Regions from separate parts of the Lysinibacillus sp. FSL W7-1291 genome, predicted to be linked through region 1. Evidence: riboswitches for the same ligand, from Rfam matches in the RefSeq annotation. Region 1 holds a riboswitch; each other region holds the start of a gene.
The links. Region 1 has a riboswitch for thiamine pyrophosphate ahead of thiC (phosphomethylpyrimidine synthase ThiC). Riboswitches for the same ligand answer to the same signal wherever they lie in the genome.
Positions count from the first base shown of each region.

Region 2: another riboswitch for thiamine pyrophosphate. It lies ahead of thiW (energy coupling factor transporter S component ThiW); the one in region 1 lies ahead of thiC (phosphomethylpyrimidine synthase ThiC).
Region 3: another riboswitch for thiamine pyrophosphate. It lies ahead of thiM (hydroxyethylthiazole kinase); the one in region 1 lies ahead of thiC (phosphomethylpyrimidine synthase ThiC).
Region 4: another riboswitch for thiamine pyrophosphate. It lies ahead of NST76_RS11535 (ABC transporter substrate-binding protein); the one in region 1 lies ahead of thiC (phosphomethylpyrimidine synthase ThiC).

Region 1 covers NZ_CP151994.1:245,809-251,623, forward strand. Annotated here, with positions in the region: gene NST76_RS01135 (methyl-accepting chemotaxis protein) at 1-1,168, shown strand, start outside; gene NST76_RS01140 (AEC family transporter) at 1,280-2,209, shown strand; TPP riboswitch at 2,288-2,402, shown strand; gene thiC (phosphomethylpyrimidine synthase ThiC) at 2,548-4,326, shown strand; gene NST76_RS01150 (catalase) at 4,987-5,815, opposite strand, start outside.
Region 2 covers NZ_CP151994.1:849,193-855,007, forward strand. Annotated here, with positions in the region: gene NST76_RS03890 (BatA and WFA domain-containing protein) at 1-869, shown strand, start outside; gene NST76_RS03895 (VWA domain-containing protein) at 853-3,450, shown strand; gene thiW (energy coupling factor transporter S component ThiW) at 3,695-4,195, opposite strand; TPP riboswitch at 4,287-4,394, opposite strand; gene NST76_RS03905 (tetracycline resistance MFS efflux pump) at 4,461-5,657, opposite strand.
Region 3 covers NZ_CP151994.1:3,352,815-3,358,629, reverse strand. Annotated here, with positions in the region: gene thiE (thiamine phosphate synthase) at 1-357, opposite strand, end outside; gene thiD (bifunctional hydroxymethylpyrimidine kinase/phosphomethylpyrimidine kinase) at 347-1,171, opposite strand; gene thiM (hydroxyethylthiazole kinase) at 1,159-1,926, opposite strand; TPP riboswitch at 2,019-2,116, opposite strand; gene NST76_RS16185 (acyl--CoA ligase) at 2,307-3,908, shown strand; gene sppA (signal peptide peptidase SppA) at 4,075-5,088, shown strand; gene NST76_RS16175 (RDD family protein) at 5,101-5,727, shown strand.
Region 4 covers NZ_CP151994.1:2,365,904-2,371,718, forward strand. Annotated here, with positions in the region: gene NST76_RS11525 (ABC transporter permease) at 1-363, opposite strand, end outside; gene NST76_RS11530 (thiamine-binding protein) at 363-653, opposite strand; gene NST76_RS11535 (ABC transporter substrate-binding protein) at 655-1,650, opposite strand; TPP riboswitch at 1,804-1,914, opposite strand; gene parC (DNA topoisomerase IV subunit A) at 2,034-4,472, opposite strand; gene parE (DNA topoisomerase IV subunit B) at 4,469-5,815, opposite strand, start outside.

The DNA of each region.
Region 1 (5,815 bases):
ATACAACCACGTCTTTGTATTTACAATTATTTCTTCTATTATTATGGTTGTTTTGATGACAGTTGCAAGTGTGCTATTCATTTACAAACAGTTAAAGCCACTCCAATTTTTGCGTGCATCCATTGAAACAGCTGCAGAAGGGGATTTAACACAAAGAGTAGAGGAGAAATATATTAAGTCTGATGAGATTGGTGCAGTTGCACTGGCTTATAATAATATGCTGGATAAAACCAATAGTGCAATACAAACAGTGCTAAATTCTACGACATTATTGAACCAATCTTCTAATCAAGTGCATGAGGTCTTTAATGAAATAGTAGCTTCAAGTCAAGAGGTTTCAGTAGCAATCAATGAAATTGCACAAGGTGCATCGAAGCAATCAGAGGATACTGAAGAAACCAATTATCGAATGATGGATCTATCTGATCAGATTGATGCCATTACGTCACTATCCAATGAGATGGATGAGCTATCTCATAAAACAAGTGCAACGACAGAAAAGGGATTGCATGAGGTTAATAGTTTACGTGAACATAATATAGAAACAAATGAGATGAATGGGCGTATTCAACAGCAAATGGAATCATTAGCTTCTAACATTGCCAATATTAATCAAATCATCGCTTCTATTCAAAGCATTACAGAGCAAACGAATCTGTTAGCTTTAAATGCAAGTATTGAGGCAGCTCGTGCTGGCGAACATGGAAAAGGGTTTGCGGTAGTAGCAGAGGAAGTAAGAAAGCTAGCAGAGCAATCTAAAAATGAAACAGAAATTATTAAGAGTACGGTAGAAAGTATTCTCGAAAATTCCCAACAGACAGTAGCTGTTATTGCTTCGAATGCAGATTTAATGCATTCTCAAAATGAGTCCGTACAAAGCACACAAATGGCCTTTAAAGATAGCAGTGACTTGTCACGTTCAATTGCAGCTTCCATTAGTGAACTAATGAGTAAGTTATCTAGTATGTTAGAGCATAAAAATCAAGCAATTATGGCTATTCAAAGTATATCTGCTATTTCAGAGGAAACAGCTGCCTCTGCTGAACAAGTAAGTGCTTCTGCAATGGATCAACAAGGAGAGTTACTAAAAGTAGCAGAGTCTATTCAAAATATGAATGATATATCAAATGAACTGCAAGAAGTCGTAAATCGATTTAAGCTAGCGTAAAGAAAAAGGCTGCCTAAAATATATAGGCAGTCTTTCTTAATGGTGAAGGGAAGAGACATTGACCTGTTAGCCATTCAGCACTACTATAATGAAGGGAAGGGGGTCATCAATATGATGTATCTCGGAATGATTTTCTTTCAAATTGTTGCACCTATTTTAGTGTTGCTTGTACTTGGCGCTATACTACAAAAGAAATTTCGTTTTAACTTAAAAGCATTGTCTCAGCTTATTACATATTGCTTTATGCCAGCCGCTGTTTTTGTGAATTTATATGAAACACGTGTAGAGCTGTCTGTTCTGGGAGAAGTCGGGTTATTTATTGTGCTTTTTATTGGGAGTCAAATGATACTCAGTCATTTTTTAGCGAAAGGGCTTGGTTTGGCCAAAACGGAGGCAGCCGTCTTTAAAAATAGTGTTGTGCTCATTAACTCTGGAAATTATGGTATTCCAGTGGCCCAAATGATTTTTGTAACACAACCTATTGGTGTAGCCATTCAGGTCATGCTCGTTATATTTCAAAATATGACAACTTATACATATGGTTTGTACAATTTAATTTCCTCTACGAAATCGGGTATGACAATCATCAAAGATTTCTTTAAAATGCCCATTATTCATGCGCTAATTATTGGTGTCGCTATGAACTATTTTAATATTGGTATACCGCAGTTTATCAAAATACCTGTAGAGCATGTCGCAGATGGATTTATTGCTGTAGCCTTAATTACATTAGGCGCACAATTATCACAGCTTGAAATCAAATCTATGTTTAATAAAACTGTTTTTGTTAGCTGTTTTACAAGATTAGTTATCGGACCAGCTGTAGCATTGGTCATTATTTATGTATTGGGGTTAGATGGAGTTGTCGCACAATCTCTGTTTATAGCCAGTGCCTTCCCAACATCTCGCAATAGCTCTAGTCTAGCATTAGAATACGATGTGGAATCAGCTACAGCTGCGCAAACTGTTTTATTTTCAACCATTGTGAGCTGTCTAACAGTAACGATCGTGATTTATCTTGCGGAAGTATTATTTACTTAGTTGGATGAAAATTTTAAAATATTGAATGGAAAACTTCCATCTCTTAGAAATATCTGCTACACTAGCATCAAACTAAATAGTATTAACTAGGGGAGTCTGATGAGTCAGGCTGAGAGGGAAACGCTTAGAAGTTTCTTGACCCTTTGGACCTGATCTGGCTCATACCAGCGTGGGAAAGTTAAGAAGCTATTGCATCGTATGTCGTGTGCAATTACTAGACCTTTACATTCATGGCCGGATCCAAAAAAATATTTTGGATTCGGCCTTTCTTTATTTGTTGGAGTGAGCTAGATTTTCGGTCCTTGTATCAAATTACATTTAAGGGAGAGAAGTAGCTCATGTCAGTAGTTAGTGAAAAGAACATTACGATTATGTCTAGCTTTGAAGGAAGCAAAAAAGTGTATGTGGAAGGATCACGTCCAGATATTTTAGTACCTATGCGTGAAATCGCATTAAGCCCAACGACTGGTAGCTTTGGGGATGAAAAAAATGCCCCTATTCGAGTATATGATACGAGTGGTCCATACACAGATCCGAATTATCACATTGATATTACAAAGGGTCTGCCTACTTTGCGACGTGCATGGATAGAAGAAAGAGGAGATGTTGAGGAATATGAGGGGCGTACGATTAAACCTGAGGATAACGGTTTTCGTCGTGTTGATGATCCGCGCATTAAAGAAAATGTTTTCCCTGAATTGGAGCGGAAGCCTTTACGTGCAAAAAGGGGTAAAAATGTAACACAGCTTCACTATGCACGAAATGGAATGATAACGCCGGAAATGGAGTTTGTGGCGATACGTGAAAACATGGATCCTGAATTTGTTCGTTCAGAAATTGCAGCAGGTCGGGCTATTATGCCTTCTAATATTAATCACCCTGAGGCAGAGCCGATGATTATTGGTCGTAACTTCCATGTGAAAATCAATGCAAACATTGGAAATTCCGCGGTGTCGTCGTCAATAGCAGAAGAAGTTGAGAAAATGACATGGGCTACACGCTGGGGTGCCGATAATATTATGGATCTCTCGACTGGTAAACATATTCATACAACGAGAGAATGGATTATTCGAAATGCTGCAGTGCCAGTGGGAACGGTGCCCATTTATCAGGCTTTAGAAAAAGTAAATGGCATAGCCGAGGATTTAACGTGGGAAGTTTATCGTGATACGCTCATTGAGCAAGCAGAGCAGGGGGTTGATTATTTCACGATACATGCGGGTGTTCTTTTACGCTATGTACCTCTTACAGCAAATCGTGTAACAGGCATTGTGTCACGTGGTGGTTCAATTATGGCACAGTGGTGTTTATTTCATCATCAAGAGAATTTCCTTTATACACATTTTGAGGAAATCTGTGAAATTATGAAGACATATGATGTTGCTTTTTCTTTAGGAGATGGCTTACGCCCAGGTTCCATTGCAGATGCCAATGATGAGGCCCAATTTGCAGAGCTTGAAACGCTGGGTGAATTAACACAAATCGCTTGGAAGCATGATGTTCAGGTGATGGTAGAGGGGCCAGGTCATGTACCGATGCATTTGATAAAGGAGAATATGGACAAGCAATTAGAAGTTTGTAAGGAAGCGCCTTTCTATACATTGGGCCCATTAACAACAGATATTGCGCCAGGATATGACCATATTACCTCAGCTATTGGTGCAGCGATGATTGGCTGGTTTGGTACAGCGATGCTCTGCTATGTGACACCGAAGGAGCATCTTGGCTTACCTAATCGTGAGGATGTTCGAGTAGGAGTTATTACTTATAAGATTGCTGCCCATGCAGCTGATTTAGCGAAAGGACACCCAGGTGCACAACAACGGGATGATGCATTGTCAAAAGCACGCTTTGAATTCCGCTGGCGTGATCAATTCAATCTATCATTAGATCCAGAACGTGCGGTTGAATATCATGACGAAACGCTTCCAGCAGAGGGGGCGAAAACAGCGCACTTTTGCTCAATGTGTGGCCCTAAATTCTGTAGTATGAGAATCTCACAGGATATTCGTAATTATGCTAAAGAAAAAGATTTAAATACGACTGAAGCTATTCATCAAGGTATGCAGGAAAAGGCAGAGGAGTTTAAAAAAGCGGGGAGTCAGATTTATCAATAATGAAGGAAGGCTTATATCAAAGTATAGACATAAGCCTTTCATGTTGTTGAAAAAAGATGATGTCAACGGCAGAAAAAGCAAATTTGCAAGGTGAGAGGTTGATTTCCGTTCCGCCAGCGCCCTTTCCAGGGGGCGTCCGATGAGCCACTTCACTCACTTACGCTCGCTCCACTCCAATCAACCATTCTGCAAAGTGTCTTTACTTTTTTTCATAGTAGTATAGCGATCAAATAGCCCATTATCTGTATTCTTAGAGGGGATAGGCTCTTATTTTCAATATGGAGAAGTGATGAATGACAATCATCCTCCATAAAATAAGTAGCAAAAACCTTCACTTTATTTGAAAACCTTTGCTAAAAAGGTACCATTTTTGTGGGTTGGAGTGGAAGACTACTTGACTCCTGTGGGATAGCGAGACAGGCGAGCCCCTGCACGGAGCGGTAGCGGAGGAAGCGGCTCGGCGCTCGCCCACAGGAAAGCAAGTAGCCTGCAACGGAAATCCATTTCTCCCTTTCAATTGACTGTTTTGTTTTTCAACACTAAGGAAGGCTTATGTCAAAGTATAGACATAAGCCTTTTCTAATCATAAAAAAGCTCCATGTGAATGACAGATTCACATGGAGTAAAAGTTGAATTTGGATATCAATAATAAGTGGACTATTAAACGTTAGTTGGTTGTTTTACATATGGGTTTGTAAGGTCCATACCTTCTAACGAAAGACCCATCGCTTTTGCGACACCCTCACCATATGCTGGGTCAGCTAAATAGCAGTGAAGGATGTGACGGCGTTTGATGAATTCTTCAACAGAAGCCATATCATTCGCTGTATTTTCAAATAGACGTTGTTGCTCTTCTGTAGTCATTAAACGGAACAGTTTACCTGGTTGCTCAAAGTAATTGTTATCATCTTCACGGAAGTCGTGAATACCTGCATGACCATCAATGCGTAATTCAGGCTCTTTATGGTCTAGATTATGCTCCCATTCACCATAGCTATTTGGTTCATAGCCTAATGTAGAACCGAGGTTGCCGTCAAAGCGCATTGCACCATCACGATGGAAAGTACGGAATGGACATTTCGGTGCGTTAACTGGCAGCATATAGTGGTTTACACCTAGGCGATAGCGTTGTGCATCTGCGTATGCAAAGATACGACCTTGTAACATTTTATCTGGTGAGAAGCTAATACCAGGAATAATGTTAGATGGTGCGAATGCAGCTTGTTCAACTTCTGCAAAGTAGTTGTCCGGATTTTTATTTAACTCGAACTCACCGACAGGAATTAATGGGAAGTCTTTTTTATACCATACTTTTGTTAAGTCAAATGGGTTGTATGGAAGCTCACGAGCTTGCTCCTCTGTCATAACCTGAATATACATTTTCCATTTAGGGAAATCGCCTTTTTCAATAGCTTCATATAGATCACGTTGTGAAGATTCACGATCTTGACCGATAACTTCAGTAGCTTCAGCACCTGTTAAGTTTTTA
Region 2 (5,815 bases), 600 kb from region 1:
ATGATTATGCCGTAGACAATCAACAAACCGTCTTACTACAAACGACTACTTCAAAAATTGTTGTTGATCAGGGTATGCATCAGTTGATACAAAAAGGTTTTCAAAGTGTCAGTAGCGGCGTGAAAATCGTTCCGTCTTTACAAGTAGCTGACAATCAGGATGCAACTGTCATCACAAACCAAACAGCCTTATTGGAGAAGATGGAGAAACCGCTAGTATTATTTGGACGTGATGATGCCGAAAAAGTGGAAGCAAGTGGTACAGTAAGTGCTAAAAGTGATGCATTATTTGCTTTTAGCGAACTAAAGGATATTTATGTTAGTGCTATTTATCCTGGATTTTCGGATTATGAAACCATTGCTTCTGTAGGAGATGAGCCGTTTATCCAACGCTCTCCTAAAGGAGATATCGTTGTTTTAGCGGATATTGCTGATACAGATTGGCCATTGCATCCATCATTCCCGCTATTTTTATGGAGTACTGAGCAACAGTTAACAGAATCAGTCGGTTCACTTGGTATTTTCACACCGAATGAACAGCGTGCAGTAGCCTTAGCGCAAGGAGACTGGAGTGTTTATTCGCAAGAAGATGAGTTTCTTTCTTCTATTACACAGGGCATGTTAATTGCACCAAAACAACCAGGTATTTATATGGTACGTTCAAATAATGAAGAAAAACAATTTATTGTGCAATTGCAAGCCCAGGAACGTGTTATTGAACAAGGAACAAGCTATACATTAGGCGACATTTCAGACAATGGGAAGGAAGAGGTATCGATGGCCTCCTTCGTACCTTGGTTAATTGTAATAGTTTTAATTTTGCTTGTTGCAGAGTGGGAGGTGCAACGACGTCGTGGATTTACGAATTGATACGCCATTAGTATTGTTGCTATTACTTCCATTGTTCTTGTATTTTGGATGGACTTATTTTCGAGAACGGCAGCGACTAAAAAAGAGTCATATTGTTGTGCTTGCTATTCGCATAGTAGCGATATGCTGTTTAGTTTTGGCACTTGCAGGGCCGTATTTATTATTACCGATAAAAGAAGAACAGATCGTGTATTTACTAGACCGATCTGCGTCTATGAATGGTACAGAAGATGAGATGGTTCAGTTTATACAGGAGAGCCTACAATCTAAAAAAGAACCCCAACTTGCAGGGATCTATTCTTTTTCTTCCACTTTACAAACAGAAGCCATTTTGTCTAAAGAATTAAAGGATGTACCGAAGCTTACAGAAATCAAAGCAACAGATCAAACGAATATTGAACAAAGTCTACAGCTTGCAACAGGCATTGTTGATCCTAAAAAAGCGACTCGCCTTGTATTATTAACAGATGGTAATGAGACAAAAGGAGATGCTTTAGAATTTGTCTCCAGATTGAAAGGTGCCAATATTAGTGTGGACGTTGTACCTTTTAGTCTACCAGTTGTCCATGATGTGTCGCTCAAAAGCTTTGTCTCTCCTCAGGTTGCTTATGTAGGAGAGCAGCAACAATTAGTAACAGAAATTCATGCAACAGCAGCAGGGCAAGGGGAGCTGTTATTATATGAAAATGATGAACTAATTCATCGCGAGGCAGTTGAGCTGACGGAAGGTACAAATGTGTTTACCTATAAACACGCAGCAACAGCTGAAGGACTTGTAAAATACGAAGCAGTTATTCAAGTTGGGCAGGATGCTATTTTTGAAAACAATAAATTAACAAGTGTCACAATGGTACAAAGTGAACCCCATTTACTCATCGTCAATGGCTATGAAACAGCTTCACCTATCGCGGCAGCACTTGGTAGTCAATCCATTGCCTATGATGTTGTCGATCCTAAAAGCCTACCAAATGAACTGTCCAGCTATTTACAATATAATGCGATCATTTTTGACAATGTGCCTGGTCATTTAGTTGGTGAGGCGAAAATGAGTGTGATTGAGCAAGCAGTCAAAAACTTTGGGGTTGGTTTCACGATGGTTGGTGGAGAAAATAGTTTTGGTTTAGGAGGCTATTTTAAAACGCCAATTGAAACGTTATTGCCTGTGGAGATGGAAATTAAGGGCAAGGAGCAATTACCTTCATTAGGGCTAGTCATAGTGCTGGATCGTTCTGGCAGTATGCATGGCTCAAAGCTGGAGCTAGCTAAGGAAGCAGCGGCACGTTCTGTTGAAATGCTACGAGATGAGGATACATTAGGCTTTATCGCCTTCGATGATCGTCCTTGGGAAATCATAGAAACCGCACCTCTTAAAAGTAAAGAAGAGGCAGTGGATACCATTCTATCAGTAACACCAGGAGGCGGGACAGAAATCTATAGTTCATTAGCTAAAGCCTATGAAAATCTCGCCGATTTAAAGCTTCAACGTAAACATATTATTCTTTTAACCGATGGGCAATCACAGTCTGGGAATTATGAGGATTTAATTGCTGAGGGAAAAGAAAATGGTATCACTTTATCAACAGTAGCGATTGGACAAGATGCTGATGCTAACTTACTCGAAGCACTTAGTGATATGGGTAGTGGACGGTTCTATGATGTCATTGATGAACAAACCATTCCTTCTATTTTATCTCGTGAAACAGCTATGATTTCTCGTACCTATATTGAGGATAATCCGTTTTATCCAGCAATTTATAATGCCGCAGGATGGAATTCGCTATTTGCCAATGGCGTCCCTCAAATGAATGCTTATATTGGAACGACAGCTAAGCAAGGGACAACCGTAATTGCAGAAAGTGAGAAGGAAGATCCTGTGTTAGCACAATGGCAATATGGACTCGGTAAAACATTTGCTTTTACATCCGATTCAACGGGTAAATGGACAGGAGATTGGGCAAGATGGCAGGACTGGGGAACATTTTGGCAGACGCTTATTTCACAAATGTTGCCAAGCTATAATGATGTTGCCTATGATGTGAGATTAGAAGCTGATGGCTCCTTTATGATTACAGACCCTACAAATGAAGCCGCATTTTTAGACATTGTAGCGGTTAATGAAGCAGGGGAGGAGTTAGAAACTCAGTTAGAAACCATTTCAGCCTCCCAAATTCGAGCTGTTGTACAGGCCGAACCTGGATTGATTTTCTTCCGTATAGCGGATGAGCAGCAGGCCATTTATCAGGCAGGCCTAAGTGTTCCTTATAGTGCTGAGTATGAACTGCTCCCTGTTAATGAAAAACTGGTTGAAGAGTTAACAAATCAAACAGGGGGAGCCGTTTTAAAAGAACCACAAGATGTGTTCCGTGACTTTACAACCAAAGGAGCGGATCGACAAAACATTGCTACATGGCTTCTTTTAGCAAGTATGCTTCTATTCTTTATGGATATTACCATAAGACGTTTTGGTTGGAGTTTCCTAACAAAAACGAATAAAAAAGAGCAGCCAATTGAGGAGAAACCTGTACAAGCAGAAGACACGAACGTAGCCCAGCTATTAAAGGGTATGAAAAAACGATCATAATAAAGTGAAGGCAGTGCAAAATCATTCCATTTTGCACTGCTTTTTTAAATGCTTTGAGGTTTTAAAAAATGGTGGTTTCCGCTAGGAAAGGGGTGCAAAGGTGATTGACACAGTGCAGCCTTCGAAAAGTGCTTCTCGGGGGAGAGAGACGCTCATAAAGAAACGAACCCCGCTCAAAGACTAGAAAAGAAATCTTCTCGCACATCTTAAAGGATTTCCAAAATCAAAAAGCACTCAGCACCACTCAATAAAGCGAAGAATTAAAGCTCTTTACTAGTACCGATTTTCGCAAAGTGCTAGCTACCATAACACCTAAGATGGCCCCGATGGTACTTGATGTTAAAAAGGCTGGCATGAAGAATAATGCGGCTACGGATGTCTCCATAAGCAATTTTGCATAGGGTACGGCAATAAGTGAAGCTAAAATACCAGTGCCAAAAACTTCGCCGAATCCTGCTAGCCATGATTTTCTACTGTATTTGTAGGCAAGGGCCGCACACAATGCTCCAATGACGCTACCAGGAATCGCTAAAAGAGAGCCTGTACCAGTAAAGATACGAATGATGGCTGTCACAAAGGCAACTAGAACTGTTGGCACGGGTCCTAGTATAATAGCTCCTATTACGTTAACAGCATGCTGAACGGGGTAGGCGCGTGCGATGCCTGTTGGTATGGATACAAAGGTAGATCCTGCTACAGCAATCGCTACTAATAAAGCCATGATTGTCATTTTACGAATTGACATAAGGTTCACTCCTCTTGAATAAAATCATGAGGGAAATTAAAAGGCCGCTTCCTTTAAACAATAGGAAGCGGCCTTGCATAGACAATGATAGTAGCAAGTAGCGCCACTTCCCTCCGCTAGTATGAACTAGATCAGGTTCAAAGGGTCCGTACATCATCATATACGTCTCAGCCTTTTAAAGGCTCCCCTAGTGGTAAATATCATTCAATTTTATTAACCAACATTACTGTAACATAATGTTAAAAATAGTCAATGATTTTTCTGACTATTTCGTATCAGGATGCATTAGATGAGGTGCTTTTTTCAATGTCCAGATGAGTGCAAGGAAGAAGCAGGCTAATAATATGATAGATCCGAAAATATATGGACTGTTCATATTCCAGTCAAATAGTAAACCTGCTAAGGCTGGTCCAATCATATTGCCAAGGCTCATGTAAGCATTATTCAAGCCCGCAGCAAACCCTTGTTCTTTCTCTGCAAGCTTTGAAATTAGTGTATTTACAGCAGGACGAATTAGTGTTGTTGCTGTAGAGAAAATAGTTGCTACAACTAATATAAGAGCGAAGCCAGATACAAACAATATTAAGAAAATAGCAACAGATGCAATAAATAAATTGACTAACACAACTTTCATTTCACCAAAGCGATTAAAAAGTGGTGTAATCACAAACATTTGTACAACTACCCCAAAAGCACCACCGACAACTAAAATAATCGCAATATCTACGGGTGTGTAATTAAACTTTTCTGTCACAAATAATGACAAGGTTGTTTGGAAGTTGGCAATTCCGAACGAGAACACGAGCATGATAATGAGCATAACGAAATAAGGCATATGTATGGAACGAGCCATTTGCTTCGCCAGATTTTCTTGCTTTTGCTTGTCATGTGAAGTGTTTGGTTTAGTAGATGGTAATAAAAAGTAAGATAAAACAGATGCAAGTATGGCAGCAACTCCTGCCGTGAAAAATGGAAAATGTAAACTAACCTTTGCTAAGAAACCACCTATTCCTGGCCCTATCATAAAGCCCAGTGACATAGCAGCACCTAACATACTCATACCTTTTCCACGTTCCTCGTAGGTAGTAACGTCAGCTACAAATGCCATAATAGGAGGTGCAACAAATGCGGAACCTAGACCGCCTAAAAAGCGTGCTAAAAATAGCATCCAGACGTCTGTGGCTAGGCCAAAACCGATTTGTGCAAGACCTGTCACAATAAGACCGAAAATAATTAAATTTTTCCGACCATACTGATCCGAAAGATTCCCAGCAATTGGAGAAAATACGAATTGAGCTAAGGCGAACGTTGCAATTAGCATACCTAGAACTTGTCCTGCTGCACCAAAAATTTTTAAATACTCTGGCATGACAGGAATAATAATTCCAATACTCCCCATTGCGATAAACATATTAAACATTAAAATATATAAAGCCGCCTTATTGGACTTCTGCTGGGTCATCGAATGAACCCCCTTTTTATAATCAAATATACTAAAGTCTATCATAAGATATCCTATCATCATATCGGTTGAAAGTCTGAAATGAAACATACCTGCTAGTGCAGCAATACCAATCCACGATGTAGAAAAGAATAAACAGACAATAGGTGAGGTGCTGC
Region 3 (5,815 bases), 1.5 Mb from region 1:
TTGTAATTCTTCCTGTGAATGTACAGAAACACCAAGTATCATGTTCCCGATTTTTTTACGTGCTATTTCAACATCTAAATCATCTTGTCCAATATGAACGCCATCGGCACCAATTCGCAAAGCGAGCTCTATATCATCGTTAACGATAAACGGTACATTATACTGCTGACAAAGTTTTTGACATTGGCGTGCAAATTGTTCATAGGCTAATCCAGTTAAGGCAAGAGACCCTTTCTCGCGAAATTGAAACATCGTAATGCCAGCTTGCAATGCCTTTTCGAGGAGATGGATGGGATTTTGTTGAAAAACATTGCCTGTCCCCATAATAAAATAAAGCTGTAAATCCTCACGTTTCATGAATAATTACCTCACAGGCTTCCTTATGCTGTTGATAAGCGAAATGATTTGTAGGTCCGTGCCCGTTGCCGATGGCTAAATCATGCATAATCGCTAATTGAATAAATTTTTTAGCTTCGATAATAGCCTCTTCCATCGCTAAACCTCGTCCAAGAAAAGCAGTGAGTGCTGCTGAAAATGTACAGCCAGTACCATGTGTATTTTTGGTTTGGATTCGTGGAGACTGCATCGAAAAAGATTGTCCATTTTTGAAAAATACATAATCAATGGCATAAAGTGGTTCTGCTAAATGCCCACCCTTTACAATGACGCATTGTACACCTAGCTGTAAAAAGCTTTGAGCCACTTGTTTCATATCCTCAAAATGGCGAATGGTTCTCCCCGTGAGAGCCTCTGCTTCGGGTATATTTGGCGTAACAATCGTAGCTAGTGGTAGTAAAGATGAGCGTAACGCCTCAATAGCTTCTTGCTGTAATAAGCTTTCTCCACCTTTTGCAATCATCACGGGATCCACAATTAGTGGTATGTTTAATTCACCGATCATGCGTGCGATGGCTTGGATAATACCAGAGGAATAAAGCATGCCTGTTTTCATTGCAGCAATCGGAAAATCTTCGACTAACGCTTGAAATTGTTTTTCCACAAACGAAATGTCAATGGGGAAAACACCTGTCACGCCTGTTGTATTTTGTGCAGTTAAAGCTGTAATAACGGAAGTGCCGAACACCTCTAATTCCTGAAATGTTTTTAAATCAGCCTGTATACCAGCACCGCCACCACTATCTGATCCAGCAATCGTCGTTACAATATGCATGATGCTTCACCATCCTTTGATAAACGATGTATAGCATTAAGCAAAGCTATTTGAAAATCACCGATATCTGCAGTGAATGCAGAAGCTAGTACTGCTGCCTTTTTATAGTAAGTGAGTGTTTCTGCTAATTGGTTGTATGGCTTGTTACCTGCGACATAGGCAGCACCACAAAGCGCACTAAGTAAACAGCCAGTACCAGTGACCTCTGTCATTTGTGGGTGGCCACCAGCTATCCACTGGCTATGCTCACCATTTGTTATAAGATCACGTTCACCTGTTACAATAACGATACAATTATATCGTTGTGCCACTAGTAATGCTTCCGTCTCCAGTGACATGGAGCCATGACCACTATCTACACCTTTCTGTTGCCAATCTACATTGGCTATAGCCGCAAGCTCACCGATATTACAGCGAATTACGGCAAATTGTATGTTTTCAAGTAAGTATTGAACGGTTTCCTTGCGATAAGTTGTAGCCCCTGCCCCAACTGGATCTAATATAACTGGAATGCCAAGTGCATTAGCTTTTTTTCCTGCTAACAGCATGGCGTTTTTGGTGCGAGTATTGAGTGTCCCGATATTAATTAATAATGCTTGTGCCATTGCTACCATTTCCTCAACCTCTTGGCTATCGTCAGCCATAACGGGCGAAGCACCTAATGCTAATAAACCATTTGCTTGGAAATTTGCCACCACATAGTTTGTGATGCAATGAATAAGTGGTTGCTGTTGACGAATTGTTTGAAATATCATTTTAATTTTAGTCCTCCTTTGTGGATGGACGTAAGCATGCAAAAAGGCTCTTTTTATGTGAAAATACACGAAAAAGAGCCTTTCATCTGAAAAAATCGATGTCTGTTGCTCCCTACGTCAGTATTAACTAACAGGTTCAAAGGGTCAGGTTTTACCTTCTCAACTCTTTCGAGTCCCCCTGCAATTTTGCTTTTAGTTGACCAAAATGTACCATACTTTTCATTTGTGTTCAATAGCTAGTTTTCCTATCGACAAAACGTGACTGATGCCATATAGCTAGGTATGATAGTTGTCATGACTTTACCTAAATTAAGCGCAAACCATTGAAAATACTGAAAAAGGAGTTTTATAATGTGTCATAGCAAAAGGGGGCATCTGCCATGAAAAGACAAGATTTAGTTGCACCAGAATGGTATAACATAACAGAGGAAATTGAAAAATATGCTCAGGATGCAACGAAAAATGCTTTAATTATTTATGAAGAAAATCAAGCTGTACAATTTATTACATATGCACATTTGATGGAAAAAGCGAATCAAGCAGCACATGTTTTCACCTTACAAGGTTTAACGAAGGGTGATGTGATTTTAGTGATGGTACCACGCTCAGTGGAAGCATATATTGTTTATATTGCAGCATTAAAAGCAGGTTTAACCATCATTCCAAGCTCAGAAATGTTAAGAACAAAAGATATTGAGTATCGCATTCATCACGCCAATGCTAAAGGGGTTGTTGCCTATGAGCCCTATATTGAACAATTTGATGAAGTTGGAAATTTACAGGGCATACAGCAATTTGTCATAGGGAAAGCACATGAGCCTTGGCAGCCTTTACTAGAAAAAATGCACCATCAACCTACAACTTACATAAATCCGACCCCGACAAAAAGTACTGATAATGCATTTTTAGCCTATACAAGCGGCACAACAGGTAACCCAAAGGCAGCGGTACATACACACAGCTGGGGCTATGCTCATTTACGAACAACAGCACCACATTGGTTAGGTGTACAAGAAAATGATATTGTTTGGGCAACAGCAGCACCTGGATGGCAAAAATGGATATGGAGTCCCTTTCTCGCTACATTAGGCAGTGGTGCTACTGCATTTGTTTACAAAGGTAAATTTGATGCTGCTTCCTATTTGGCAATGCTTGAAAAATTCAAAATCAATGTATTATGCTGTACACCAACTGAATATCGTTTTATGGCATCACTTGAAAATTTACACGCATATGATTTACATGCAATTCGCCAAGCTGTATCAGCAGGTGAACCGTTAAATAGTGAGGTTATCAACGTATTTTCAGAAACATTCCATTTACAAGTGCGAGATGGCTATGGTCAAACGGAAAATACATTACTTGTTGGTACAATGGTAGGGATGGAGGCGCGAGTTGGCTCAATGGGAAAACCTACTCCTGGCAACACCGTTAATATTATTAACGATTTCGGCAATCCTGTTGCAGTGGGAGAGGTGGGTGATATTGCTGTTCATCGTGAAACACCAGCTCTCTTTAAAAAATATTTAAATGATCCTGAACGTACAAATTTACAATTCCGTGGTGATTGGTATATAACAGGAGATCGTGCCTACAAAGATGAAGATGGCTACTTTTGGTTTGAGGGTCGAGGAGATGATGTCATTATCTCCTCGGGTTATACAATTGGTCCCTTTGAAGTAGAGGATGCTTTGATGAAGCATCCAACTGTGAAAGAAGCTGCTGTCATTGCCAGTCCAGATAAAGTTCGAGGAAATATTGTAAAGGCATTTATTGTTCTTCGTAATGGTGAAATTGGTGATGAAACACTTATTCAAACACTTCAAAGTCATGTGAAATCATTGACTGCCCCATATAAATATCCACGTGCTATTGAATTTGTCGAAGAGCTACCCAAAACATCCTCTGGAAAAATTCGACGAGTTGAATTACGACAGCAAGAAACAAAGCAATGCCATTCATCATCATTTCCTAGGAAATAATGTCGAAAATCAAAGTTCATGCAAAGGTATGGACTTTGATTTTTTTTATTTTTTTAGGTAAGGTAATATGAGGAAATAAATAGCAACAAGCTTTTTGCATATTATTGCAAAAAAATGAAACAAATAAGCAAGTCATTCGTATTACGTGTTGAGGAGGCGGAAAGACATGAATGTAAAAAGGTGGGTTGCTTTAGTAGTCGCAGGTGTTCTTTTACTATTTTCATTAGGAATTAACACCATTTTTGCCCTATTTAAAGCAGATTTCCTAGGTAATTTTGATAGTTTGATGGCTGGGAATAATTTAGATGTATATGAAAATGTCATTGAAGGGGACAATTTTGATAAGCGAATTGCTTATTTAAAGGTAGATGGAGCGATTCAAGATATCGGCTCAAGTACATTATGGCAACCAGTTGCCTATGATCATACATTTTTCTTAGAGCAATTGGATAATATTTTGTATGATGATTCGATACAGGGCGTTGTTTTAAGCGTCAATTCACCAGGTGGTGGTGTGAAAGAATCAGCAGAAATCTATAAAAAGCTGCTAAAAATTAAAGAAGAACGACAAATTCCAATTTATGTATCGATGGATTCGATGGCAGCATCAGGTGGTTATTATATTTCAGCACCTGCAGATAAAATCTTTGCCCATCGTGATACAATAACAGGCTCAATTGGCGTCATTATGCAATCCATTAACTACCAAGCATTGGCTGAAAAAGTAGGTGTTAAATTTGAAACGTTTAAATCAGGGGAGCATAAGGATATGCTAAGCCCAATGCGTGAAGTGACACCAGAAGAACGTGCAATGATGCAGGATATGATTAATGAAACGTATGAAGAATTTGTAGACATTGTAGAGCAGGGACGTAATATGTCTGAAGCAGAAGTGAAGAAGGTTGCAGATGGTCGTATTCTTGGTGGCACAAAAGCGCTTGAAGCAGGTTTAATCGATGAAATTGGTGATGAAGAAGCAGCCATCGCTGCTCTACGTGCAGATTATGGACTGGAAGATGCTGCTTTATTTGAGTATGCGTACGATATGGGAGGCTGGCAATCATACGTTGGGATGAAAATTGGCTCCATGTTTGGTCCATCTGCAGAAGAAAAAATGCTAATGAAAATTATGACCGACTACAGTGCACCGAAAATGATGTATTTATACGGGGAATACTAAGGAGGGAGTACAATGACAAACAATGAATTTGTTATGCAAGGTTCACCCTCTATGGAAAATGGCTTTCTTATGAACGCTCCAGATGAGTCAGTAAAGCATAAAAACTATGCTTTAAAAACGGCTGGTTTTTGGATTCGGTTTTGGGCATTTTTATTAGATGGATTCATTATTTCTGCTGTAGTTGGAATACTTATCAATCCTATCTTTTATCTAATGGATTGGTCCTTATCAGAATCTGTTTGGTATGCACCGATTTCAATCATCACAGCGATCCTCTATTATAGCTATTTTGTACTGATGACAAAGTTCTTTGGGCAAACACTTGGAAAAATGGTTTTTGGCTTACGTGTTATTTCATTAAAGCATGATAAGCTTACTTGGTCAGATGTGTTATTCCGTGATTGGATTGGCCGCATTATCAATAATATTTTTATGCCTCTGTATATTTTGGTAGTCATTTTACCAGAAAATCAAGGGTTACATGATTATTTTGCAGATACAGCAGTGGTGCACGAAAAAGTCTTTGTTGAAAAGGATCCAGCACCAGCCGCTTTGCCAAAACAGCAAGAGCAGATAGAAACGACTGTGCAAGAGGAAAAAATAGAACTAGCCAAGCTAGAGGAAAAAAATGAACAATAAACAAAAGGCTGTCTCCTAATTCGAGACAGTCTTTCCTATTTCTAAGCTAGTTCTTCTAAAGTAAGCTATCTTAGTTGCAATTAATTCC
Region 4 (5,815 bases), 2.1 Mb from region 1:
CTTTGGTAATAAACCAAAGCCAAACCAAATAATGAGCAATGGCGCTAAGACAAGAATAGGGATATTTTGCGACATAATTAAAATCGGATAAAACAACTCCCGAATAAATGTAAATCGATGCAAGACAATCGCCACCATTAATCCACAGGCAATGCCAATGGCAAGTCCTAATAAGGCTAATTGCATCGTAGCCCAAGCATGTGGTAAAAAGGTTTGATAGGCTTTAAAAGCTTCCAACAAAATACTACTTGGTGCAGGTAATAACCAATGAGGAACTTCAGCCACATGCACAATGAGCTCCCACACGAATAAGAGGAAGGCGATAAAAATAATCGTCCTTCCCTTTTGCAAAGCTTGTTTCATTACTGGTATTTCTCCGTTAATGTATCCATAGTTATACCAGTTGGCTGATATAATATTTTCACTTGTGTAATGACATTGATAGCACCAAGCTCAATCATCTTGTCATTCATTTTTTCAATGATTTGCAGCAACATTGACAGCTCACCTTCCATCGTCGTTTCCAACGGATGTACCTCATATTTCACACCAGCAGCATCTATCACAGCAATCGCCGCATCGACATACGGTATAACATCCTCAAATTTCTCTGTTTTTGGAATGATTTGAACACTGATTAATGAATTCGCCATCTTATTTGGCCTCCTTTTTAGGTAAGAAATCATTTGTAAAGGCTTGTTTCGCATTAAATTCGCCCTCTAACACGTTGTTGCTAGACATCCATTTTGCATAGTTTTCCCATACAGAAAGCTTTTGCTCTCCCCATTGCTTGGCATCATCCTGATATTTATCGGCTAGCCATTCCTGACTTTTATGCACTAACGCTTGATCTAAATCGGGAGCCGCTTCTATTAAAATATCAGCCGCCTCACTTGGATGTGCTATGGCGTATTCATAGCCCTTCGATGCAGCCGCCACAAACGCTTGAACTAGGTCAGGATTGTCCTGGATCATTTTTTCATTTGTAGCTAGAACAGGTGTATAATAGTCCAGCTGATCACTATAATCTGTTAAGTACAGCATATTAATCTTTTCACCCCGTAGCTCAGCTTCAATACCTGTCCACGCGTAATAAATCCAAGCAAAATCAATATCCTTTTGCATCATCGTGAAAAAATCTAAATCTCCTGCATTGACGATATCTAGTTTATGAATGTCTGCCTTTTCTGTTTGCATCAATGATTGTAGGACAGCTTGCTCTAGTGGAGCCCCCCAACCGCCATAGGTTTTACCTTCGAAATCCTTTGGTGATGTAATACCTTTTGATGCAATAGAAGCAAAGCCAGATGTATTATGTTGAATAATAGCAGCAATGGAGACAAGAGGCACATCTTGCACACGAGCCTGTGTAATCCCTTCCTGATAGCTCACACCAAACTCTGCCTTTCCAGAAGCAACAAGCTGATCGGCTCCTGCCTCCCCAGGCATAATAATGTCAACATCTAAGCCCTGCTCCTCAAAATAACCGAGTTTTTTTGCGACATACAGCCCTGTATGATTCGTATTTGGTGTCCAATCTAAGACCACTGATACTTTTTTCAGCTGATCAGTAGCCTGCTTGTCCTCCTTGTCACTACAGCCCACTAACGTTAAAAGTGCAGCCACTAGAATAAATAACCATTTTTTCATGCGAAGTCCTCCCAGTTGATAATGTGAAAGTGTTCATGGTTGAATGTTGTCACCAGAAAGAAAGCGTATGCGTTTGGCAAGATATTGCTTGAAAACATAAAAAAACGCCTAGGATTCCTCCCAGACGTATTGCAATCAATCTTCAAAACTTTGCTTTTTTGAATAGATGTTCCCTACGCTGGTACGAGCCAAATCAGGTTCAAAGGGTCAGCGTCTATCGGACACAATCTCAGCTAGCAACTACTAGCCCCCCTACATTCTTGTGCTATGAACTTTTCGTTGATTATTATACCCATAGTTACGCTAAAATGACAAGATGCTATTTTTGACTAACGACTGCTCTCGTAAAAAAACCCAGCACTCCTAAGAGACTGGGCTTATCATTAGCTTAGTTTCTGTTCTTTTTTAGCCGTTAAAACATGGGAAATAGCCCCATCTGTTGCAATATCCACTTTAAACGAACCGTTGGAATGGCGATCAGCACGCGTCAATGTTTGGACATCAATGAGCTCTTGTACACCTTTTTCCGTTTCAATCACTATTTGCTCCTCATTCGTTGCTTGAATAACTGCCACAATACGGTGAGGATTTGCTTTTAATTCTGTTAATACTTTTAGACCACGTTTTGCACGACTTGCCACTTCAACTTCTGCAACATTCATTTTCTTCACGGCTCCACGCTGTGTGACGATTACCACATATTGTGTAGCATCAGGCTGTAGCACATTGACACCGACTAAGGCTTCTCCATCCTTTAGCGTGATGCCTTTGACACCGCCTGTTTTCACCCCTGTAACTGGTAATTCTTCCAGTGGGAAACGAATCGCATAGGCTGTATCCGTTGTTAACATCAGTTCCACATCATCTGTCACAAACGATGCAAAGATCATCGCATCGCCCGCTTTAACATTCATTGTTTTTATTGGCTTCGAATAACGCGTCACCGCATAATCTGCCAGTGGGGAGCGTTTAATTTGACCATCTTTTGTAGCTGTTAAAATATACGTATTTGGCTGTTCGAATGTTTCAAAGCCATACACTGCAATAATAGACTCATCTTCCCCTGTTGGCACAATACTTGAAATATGCTGTCCAAGATCCTTCCAGCGAATATCAGGTAGCTCATGAACAGGCTGGTAAATATAATTGCCTCGATTTGTGAACAGTAACAGATGATGCTGTGTATTTAAGGTTGCTTCATACAATAAGTAATCCGAATCCTTCATCGCAAAATCCTGACCATTGGAAGCGGCATGTGAACGTGTGGATGTACGTTTAATATAGCCATCCTTTGTCACCGTCACCACAACCTCTTCACTTGGCACAAGGACATCTAGCGTAATTTTAATTTCTTCTATTTCCTGCTCAATTTTCGAGCGACGTGGCTCTGTGAAGCGTTTCTTAATCTCTAGTAACTCTTGTTTAATGACACGTACAAGCTTGGCTTCACTTTGTAAAATTCCTTCTAGCTTCGCAATCAACTTATTTAACTCGTCTTGTTCTTGACGAAGCTCTGTAATGTCTGTATTCGTTAAACGATATAATTGTAAGCTAACGATCGCCTCGGCTTGTACCTCTGTAAAATCAAACTTCGCTTGTAAATTAAGCTTCGCATCCTTCTTATCGTTAGAAGAACGGATTGTCGCAATCACTTCATCTAAAATGGAGAGTGCTTTAATTAACCCTTCTACAATATGAGAACGATCCTTTGCCTTTTGTAAATCATAAATCGAACGGTTCGTCACCACTTCTTTTTGATGCGCAATATAGGCATCTAGCAATAATGGCAATGTCATCATCGTTGGACGACGATTATGAATAGCAATCATATTAAAATTATAAGCTACCTGTAAATCTGTTGTTTTAAATAGGTATTGTAAGATTCCTTTTCCCGGAACATCTTTTTTCAGCTCAATTACAACACGTAAGCCTGTACGGTCTGATTCATCTCGGATTTCCGCAATACCCTCTAAACGTTTATCTACACGTTGCTCATCAATTTTTTTCACAAGATTCGCTTTATTCACATCATATGGTAATTCCGTGATGACAATTTGCTCTTTGCCACCCTTGATCGGTTCTACTACGGCTTGCGCACGGACAATGATTTTACCTCGACCTGTTTCATAAGCCTTTTTGATGCCATCTACCCCTTGGATAATCCCACCTGTCGGGAAATCCGGCCCTTTAATCACAGTCATCAACTCATCTACTGTCACGTTCGGCTTGTCTAAGCGCATTAACACAGCATCTAGCACTTCATCTAGCGCATGCGGGGGAATATCTGTTGCATAGCCAGCCGAAATCCCTGTAGAGCCATTGACTAGTAAGTTTGGAAAACGTGCAGGTAAAACAGTCGGCTCCATATCTTGATCATCAAAGTTTGGTACAAACTCGACCGTTTTCTTGCCAATATCTCGTAGCATTTCACCAGCAATAGCAGACAGTCTCGCCTCTGTATAACGCATCGCAGCTGGAGGATCACCATCAACCGAACCATTGTTACCATGCATCTCAATAAGCATATGACGTGCCTTCCAGTCCTGACTCATACGTACCATTGCTTCATAAACAGAGCTATCACCGTGCGGATGGTAATTACCGATTACGTTCCCGACAGTTTTTGCGGATTTTCGAAACGGTTTATCCTGTGTATTGCCTTCTGTAAACATTGCATATAAAATACGACGCTGTACTGGTTTAAGACCGTCACGTGCATCAGGCAACGCGCGGTCTTGAATAATATATTTACTATAGCGACCAAAACGATCACCCATCACTTCTTCTAGCGGTAAATCTTGAAACTTTTCTGTACTACTCATGCTTGGTCCTCCTCTTGTTGGATGAATTCATTTTCTAAAATATTTGAATCATCCTCCATACCGAAGTCAACATTGGCTTCGATCCATTTACGACGCGGTTCTACTTTATCACCCATTAACGTCGTGACACGTCTCTCTGCACGTGCACCATCCTCGATTGTGACACGAATTAATGTCCGTGTCTCAGGGTTCATTGTCGTATCCCATAGCTGGTCAGCATTCATCTCACCAAGACCTTTATAGCGCTGCAATATGTAACCCTTTCCAACTTTCTGGATGGCCTTTTGTAAATCGTTTTCTGTCCAAGCATATTCAATCACTTCTTTTTTACCAGTACCTTTTGATACCTTATAAAGTGGTGGTAAAGCGATATAGACTTTGCCTCCTTCAATGAGTGGACGCATATAACGATAGAAGAACGTTAAGAGCAAGACTTGAATATGTGCCCCGTCCGTATCCGCATCCGTCATAATCACTACTTTATCGTAGGCTGAATCCTCCACAGCAAAATCCGTGCCAACACCTGCTCCAATCGCATGGATAATCGTTGATATTTCTTCGTTTTTCATAATGTCCTGTAGCTTGGCTTTTTCTGTGTTGATGACCTTACCGCGCAAAGGCAAAATCGCTTGGAATGTACGATCACGACCTTGTTTGGCAGAACCACCTGCAGAATCACCCTCAACTAAATACAACTCATTCTTGGCCGCATTGCGAGACTGAGCTGGTGTTAATTTGCCTGATAGAATCGTACTACCTTTTTTGCTTTTCTTGCCATTCCGAGCGTCCTCACGCGCTTTACGAGCCGCTTCTCTTACTTGCTGCGCACGGATTGCTTTACGTACAAGAGAAGCCGATAACTCTGCATTTTCCTCTAGCACATACAAAATTTGCTCAGACACTACGCTATCTACGGCAGAGCGAGCCTCACTTGTACCAAGCTTGCCCTTGGTTTGTCCTTCAAATTGTAATAAATGCTCTGGAATACGAACAGACACGATTGCTGCTAAACCCTCACGAATATCTGTCCCTTCAAGGTTTTTATCCTTGTCCTTTAGCAAGCCGATTTTTCTTGCATATTCATTAAATACACGCGTCAATGCCGCTTTTGCACCCGTTTCATGTGTGCCGCCATCACGAGTACGTACATTATTAACGAACGACAAAATCGTTTCTGAATAACCATCGTTATATTGGAAAGCGAATTCTACTTCAATATCATCTTGTATGCCTTCTACATATTTCACAGGATGAAGAACATCCTTTTCTTCATTCAAATACGCAACGAAAGCTTCAATGCCATTCTCATAAAAGAATACATCTTGTTTGCCTTCCTCGCGCTC